DNA from 2 places in the Paenibacillus sp. FSL H7-0756 genome. Region 2 is predicted to be linked to the other one. Evidence: predicted binding sites of a transcription regulator. Region 2 holds the regulator's gene; the other holds the start of a gene.
The links. Region 2 encodes CtsR, which represses protease genes until heat stress. Its sites were predicted from a motif close to ATGGTCAATAAAGGTCAAACA; they were not measured.

Region 1: the regulator CtsR is predicted to act here: its motif matches at 2,203-2,223, upstream of clpP (ATP-dependent Clp endopeptidase proteolytic subunit ClpP).

What each region holds. Positions count from the first base shown of each region.
Region 1 covers NZ_JBBOVT010000001.1:640,742-644,156, reverse strand. The annotation lists gene NST04_RS02740 (PdaC/SigV domain-containing protein) at 1-650, shown strand, start outside; gene NST04_RS02735 (GDSL-type esterase/lipase family protein) at 805-1,443, shown strand; gene clpP (ATP-dependent Clp endopeptidase proteolytic subunit ClpP) at 1,519-2,115, opposite strand; tRNA gene NST04_RS02725 (tRNA-Arg) at 2,309-2,383, opposite strand; gene NST04_RS02720 (sugar-binding transcriptional regulator) at 2,677-3,415, shown strand, end outside.
Region 2 covers NZ_JBBOVT010000001.1:1,611,643-1,615,057, reverse strand. The annotation lists gene clpC (ATP-dependent protease ATP-binding subunit ClpC) at 1-37, opposite strand, end outside; gene NST04_RS07110 (protein arginine kinase) at 74-1,138, opposite strand; gene NST04_RS07105 (UvrB/UvrC motif-containing protein) at 1,167-1,691, opposite strand; gene NST04_RS07100 (CtsR family transcriptional regulator) at 1,722-2,183, opposite strand; gene NST04_RS07095 (GNAT family N-acetyltransferase) at 2,546-3,415, opposite strand, start outside.

The DNA of each region.
Region 1 (3,415 bases), 970 kb from region 2:
CGGCAGCAGGTCAGCTGAATCTGACGAAAAGAACGCAGAATGCGATCACCATCAAGACTGTGAGCTATGTGAAGGATCATAAGGATGCGCCTGTCCGGCTGGATTATCCGCAGGTCAGCGGCTTGGCAAGTGCAGAGGCAGAGAAGGCAATCAATGATACGATTAAGCAGACTGTCTTGAGCTTTGCGAAAAGCGCTGAAGATCAAATCACCAAGAAAGCGAAGGATGACCGGCCGTACGAATTTGAAGGCGGCTATGTAGTCACTTATAATCAGGATGGCGTACTCAGTCTGGTGACTAATCAGTACGAATATACCGGCGGTGCTCACGGGATGACTTACCGCAATGCGTTCACCTTCTCGCTCAAAGACGGCAAGCGTCTGCTGCTGGGCGATTTGTTCGGGGCCAATCCCAATTACAAGAAGCAGCTCAATGCCAAGCTGACCAAGGAGCTTAAGGCTAACGGAGGCTATCTGGGCGGGTTCAATGGTCTGAATACGGAGAAGTATTTCTATTTAAAAGAAGGTAAAGCCGTGCTCTTCTTCCAGTTGTACGATTACACGGCATATGCTGAAGGCTTCCCGGAATTCACCTTCAGCTTCAAGGAACTCCTGCCGGACGGAAGCAGTCCGTTCGCAGCGCTTAAATAATAGATCTTCATAAGAATGCCCTTGTGCCTCCTCCGGGAGATGCAGGGGCATTCTTCATGTGCAGGGCCTAATCAGCCTGCCCTGCCGTTACCACTTCACCCGGATAGTCATAAGCTATAGAAGGCAAGCAGCTTATAACGGGGAGGAAAAGGTTATGGTCTATGCTTATACAGCAATCGGGGATTCACTTACAACCGGCTTCGGGGCACTGCCCGGTAACGGCTTCGTCCCCGTCTACCGGCGGATTGCGGAAGGGAGGCTGGGCACGCCGGTGGTGCCGGCCAATCTTGGTGTCAACGGTCTGACCACCGGGGGGCTGAAGCAACGGCTGAGGAGCTCCAATGTCTACCGGACAGCGGTGAAGGATGCGCAGATCATTACGCTGTCGATTGGCGGCAATGACTTGATTAAGGCAGCCCGGGCAGCCGGGCCCCGGCCCGGTGAATTCCAGGGCTTGCTGCAGCAGGCGCTTAGGGATTGCAAGCGTAACTACAGCGACATCATGGGTAGCCTGACACAGCTCAAAGCAGGTTCCCGCAGCCCCTATATCCTCCGGGTGGTCGGCCTTTATAACCCATATCCCCAGGTGGATGAAGCAACAGATTGGGTGCGGGAGTTCAACCGCTATGCCGCAGGCTACAGCAGTAATAACGTTGGGTTTGCTTCGATATATCATGAATTTGCCGGTAATGAGCGGGGGCTGCTGTTCCTGGACCATATTCACCCGAACGGCAGAGGCTACCGTGTAATTGCTGGCAAGCTGGATGCCCTGGGGTACGGAGGCTTGAGGTAGGCATGAAGAAAGAGGCTGTAACATGACCGGACCGGTCTGTTACAGCCTCTTCGTGTATGCATTGGAGCAGCTTACTTATACGCCTGTCGGCAGGGTCTTCTCAATTACCTTGTCGACGATGCCGTATTCGGCAGCGTCTGCAGCGCTCATGAAGTAGTCGCGGTCGGTATCCTTCTCGATCTTCTCCAGCGGCTGGCCTGTACGCTCGGACAAGATGCGGTTCAGCTTCTCACGCAGCTTGATGATGCGGCGGGCGCGGATCTCGATATCTGAAGCCTGGCCCTGGGCACCGCCTAGCGGCTGGTGAATCATGATTTCACTGTTCGGCAGGGCGAAGCGCTTGCCCTTGGCACCGGCGTTCAGCAGGAACGCTCCCATGGAAGCGGCCATACCTACACAGATGGTGGATACATCCGGTTTAATGTATTGCATTGTATCGAAGATTGCCATACCCGCTGTAATGGAACCGCCTGGGCTGTTCACATACAGGTGAATATCCTTATCCGGGTCCTCGGCAGCCAGGAAGAGCATTTGTGCGATGATCGAATTGGCTACCACGTCATTAACCTCCGTTCCAAGGAAAATGATGCGGTCCTTCAGCAGGCGGGAATAGATGTCATAAGCGCGCTCACCGCGGTTGCTCTGTTCTACTACCATAGGAATATAACTCACGTGGAAAACCTCCTTGAAATTGGTGCTTCGAATGTGTTCATTTTTTACTGTTACCGTATTAACCACATGATAAACAAATTCAAACAAAAAGTCAAAGAAAGTCAAACTTACTTTCAAAAAAAAGAGCCCTCAAGCGGCTCATTGGTTAAATATAATATAATCGGTACTAAATTATGTACAATCTTGAAAATAATGGCGCGCCCGCCAAGAATCGAACTTGGATCTCAGGCTTCGGAGGCCTACGTCATATCCATTGGACCACGGGCGCAACAGAAATTATTATAATATACTTTTTGCACAAAAGCAATGTGTATTAAGCAACCTGATCAAAAATAGTTTTGTCCGCCTCCATTAAGAGAGCCGCAGATTCGCCTCCTGCCTGCTGCGTGCCGGACAAGCCCATGTATAAGATGAAAGCGGGCTGAGAATTATAGTCTCGGAACACTTGCACTTGGCGTCAGTTTTGGGTTAGAATATGGGTGGGACTTAAAAAGTTAACCCGGGACATTTTGAGACCACGAACAAGGGATAAGAGAAAGACGAAGTTGCAGGAGTGAAAGCATGCGTAATCTATTGGAAATCCAAAAGCAGCTTCTGCCTGATCTCATGGAAACCCTTAAGAGACGGTATACGATTCTACATCAGATCATGCTGTCCGATATTATTGGGCGCAGGACGCTAGCCGCATCGCTTGATATGACCGAGCGGGTACTGCGCGCCGAGACGGATCTTCTGAAATCGCAGGGGCTCATTGAGATCGAGAGCGTCGGTATGCGCATTAGCGATGCCGGTCGCAGACTGCTTGACCTGCTGGAGCCGGTCGCCAAGAGCCTATTCGGCCTGGATGATCTGGAAGAGAAAATTCGTACTACGTACGGTCTCACCAAAGTAATTGTGGTACCTGGCGATTGTGAGACATCTCCGTTCACCAAGCGTGAACTGGGGCGCGCAGGCTCTAAGGCACTGCTCAGCGTACTGCGCAGTGACGACACGATTGCCGTCACGGGCGGATCAACCCTGGCCGAGATGGCCGATCAGCTGACCCCGCCGCTATCCCTTTCCTATAAGAACGCCTGGGTTGTTCCGGCGCGCGGAGGACTGGGAGAGAGCATGGAGATACAGGCCAACACCATTGCTTCAACCATGGCCAAACGGATTGGCGCCAATTACCGTCTGCTGCATGTGCCCGATCTGCTTAGCGGAGACGCTTATCAGTCGCTTGCGCAGGACTCCAATATTGGAGAGATTGTACAAATTATCCGCAGATCGCGTATTATTGTACATGGAATAGGTGATGCCA
Region 2 (3,415 bases):
CCTTTTGTGCGCGTTCCGTAAATCTTCCAAACATCATATCTCCTGCACCTCCACGGATAATAAATATCTATAATTAATGTTGTGATCCCAGTGTCTCCCGGAGCAGCTTCGCCCGGTACATATCGCGTTCAGTAGGCGACAGCTCGTCACCGAACAGCTTTTGCAGAAAGCCCGGCTGAGTCTTAACATTCAGCTCATTGAGCACTGAAATCGAAGGCCCTTCCAGAATCCCCAGATCTACACCAAGCCGCAGATCGGAGAGCCGCTGTGCCGATTCTTTCAGTTCCATCACAGCAGCATAGGCCAGAATTCCGTAAGAGCGCTTGATACGGTCAGTAATCCGCAATGCGGAATCCGCCAGCAGGCGTTCACGCGCATTCCGCTCATGCTCTATAATCTGGGTGACTACGCTGTGAAGATTCTCAATAATCTCATTTTCGGTCTGTCCCAGCGTAATCTGGTTCGAGATCTGAAAGATATTCCCTACTGCTTCGCTGCCTTCACCATAAATCCCTCTAACGGTAAGCCCCACCTGATTGACTGCGGATAAAATGCGGTTGATCTGATGCGTCATCACCAAGGCCGGCAGATGCACCATAACCGAGGCTCTCAGCCCTGTTCCCACATTGGTGGGACAGCTTGTTAAGTAGCCTCTGCGGTCATCGAAGGCGTAATTGACAGCAGCCTCGAAAATATCATCGATGGCGGTTGCCCTTACCCAGGCTTCTCTGACCTGCAGCCCCGGGAACAGGCATTGAATGCGGAGATGATCCTCCTCATTGATCATAATGCTGACCGACTCGTCCTCATTAAGAATGACTGCCCCGCCTTTGGAATCATCCGCCAGGTTAGGACTGATAAGGTGCTTTTCTACCAGCACTTTTTTGTCCAGCTCACCCAGCTCATCCAGTCTCAGCAGTTCAAAGCTGCCGAAATCTGCAGAGGCATCGCCCTGAAATACAGGGGCAAGCTGCTCCAGCACCTCCTCCGACTGCTCTGTTGTAGCGAGCAGCGGGAAAGGAAGGTGCTCCAGATTACGGGCGATACGCATACGGCTGCTGATGACAATCTCCGAATGACTGCCGCCGCAGCGCATCCATTCACTAAGTGCTTGTTCGGTATACCGGAGACTTGACATGCCTGATCCCCCCTATATATCAAAGACTTTACTCTTGTGGCAATTCTTTTTCAAGCTTGCGGATTCTGTCCCTCAGCTCAGCTGCGGTCTCGAACTCCTCCTGCACAATACTCTGCTGTAATTCCTGCTTCAGCTCGTCAATCTGACGCTTGCACATAATCTGTGCGCCAGCCCGCTTGGGAAGCTTGCCGACATGTGCTGTACTGCCATGCACCCGTCTGAAGAGCGGGTCAAGCGTACTGTCGAAATACTTATAGCAGGAGCTGCAGCCGAACCGTCCCAGCTTGCTGAACTGTGAATAGGTCATGCCGCAGTTTTCACAATGCAGACCCTGCACACTTTGTGCTGCTGCTGATTTGCCCTTGCCCGAGCCTTCCAGATCCAGGAGACCGGAAAGCAAGCTGTGGATTGAGAAGCCTCCCGCAGTTCCGGGAATCAGTTCACCCTTCTCCCGCGCACAGCTTTCGCAAATATGAAATTCCGTCTTCTCCCCGTTCACGATCTTCGTGAAGTGGAGTGTAGCCGGTTTGACGCCGCATTCCTGGCATAGCATGAGCGGTGTCCCTCCTTACCATTTGACAAATTATTTGCCCAATAAAGAGATTAGCATAGCCTTCATAAGCTTGGCACGAATCTCATCCCGGTACGGCAGATTAACCGTCAGGCATTCCCGGGAAACCGCAGACCGCATCAGACACGCTTCACGTTTGGAGAGGAAACGGGCCTCCTCCAGCTGATAAATCAGCCCTTCGGCAGAATTCTGATCAATATCATTCCCTATCGTGGAGTTCAGATGTGCGTATAAGGCCACATTCTGAGGCAGCTCATAGCGCTGAATCCGGATATATCCGCCCCCGCCCCGTTTGCTCTCCACCACATATCCCTTTTCCAATGTGAAGCGTGTACTGATGACGTAATTGATCTGTGACGGGACACAGGAGAACTGGTCCGCCAGATCATTGCGCTGAATTTCCACCGTACCTTCGGGACTTTCATGCAAAATATTCTTCAGATATTGTTCAATAATATCGGAGATATTACGCATCACTCATCCTCCAGTGTGTAAGCATTGGTTAAATCTGTGCTGCGCCAACGCCTGCCGCCCAGTGACATGCTCTTAAGAACTTAACCCGGGCAATGCAATAAGAATCGGCTGTAATAGCCTCTGCACTGCGCTTTTCTCTAAATGTTACATTCCTGAGAACGATCCTATCCGGCCTGCGTTGACTTTGACTTTCTTTGACTTTTTCATATTATAACATATTCTCACTGAATTCCAAGGGGTTACTCTTATTTTTTACTTTTTGGCTGTAATGTATTCCGGTTGCCTGCTTAGTTCACTGAATTGGGGCGTTATGTATAGGAAAGCTCCTCCGCTTCCAAGGGAAGAAGAAGAGCCGTTCGCTGTCAGAAAAAATCGAATAATGCCGTCTCGGCCTGCGGAATCAGCGCTTCAAGCCAAGCAGTCGCCTCAGCAGTCCCGGATAATTGTCCGTACTTTGCCGCCTGAAGCGGACGTTTGTATCCCATCAGCAGCACAGTAAGCGTGCCGATACTGCATTCCAGGTCAGCCTCTGACCGCTCGCCCTGAATCTGGATAAGCGTCGCCTCCCCGTGCTCCGACACCGTCCACCGCCATAACCCGTTGTTCCAGGGCGCATGCTTATCTTCAATATAAAGCACCCGCTCCCGGTCACCCTCCGGCACATTGAAGGTCACGTTCTCCACAAAAGCCTTAGCATTGACGATTCGCGCCATGAAGTATGGATAATTCTCCTGTGCAATCCGCGGATCAGGAAGGAGGAAGGGCAGAATATCGTCAGCAGGCACCAGCTTCAGCTGTGCAGCCGTTATCATGGAGTCATGATTGGCAAGGAAGGTCCACAAGCCCTGGCGGGCAAGCTCGTTCCCATAGATGAACTCATCTATGACCAGCTCCTGCTGCACTATTTTATACAGCACATAGCCTTCCGGTTGACCCTCCTCTGAATAAAACACACAGGAATGCGTATCGTCATCAAGCACACTTTCCTTCCACCAGGTCTCAGTGCGCTGGAGAGTCCCGTTATACCTCATGGCGAATTGGCCGTACAGCTGCTGGAATACTGCAAGATCAGGAGTATCGCGTTTCACGCTGCCCTTAATCTCCTTCTTGTGCGGGAACTTCCCTACCGGAAGAGTGTACTTCTTATATTCACAATAGATCTCCCATCCGAATTTACGGTAAAAGGGAATCAAGAATGGATGCAAAAAGGACAATGTCTGACCGGCTTCGTT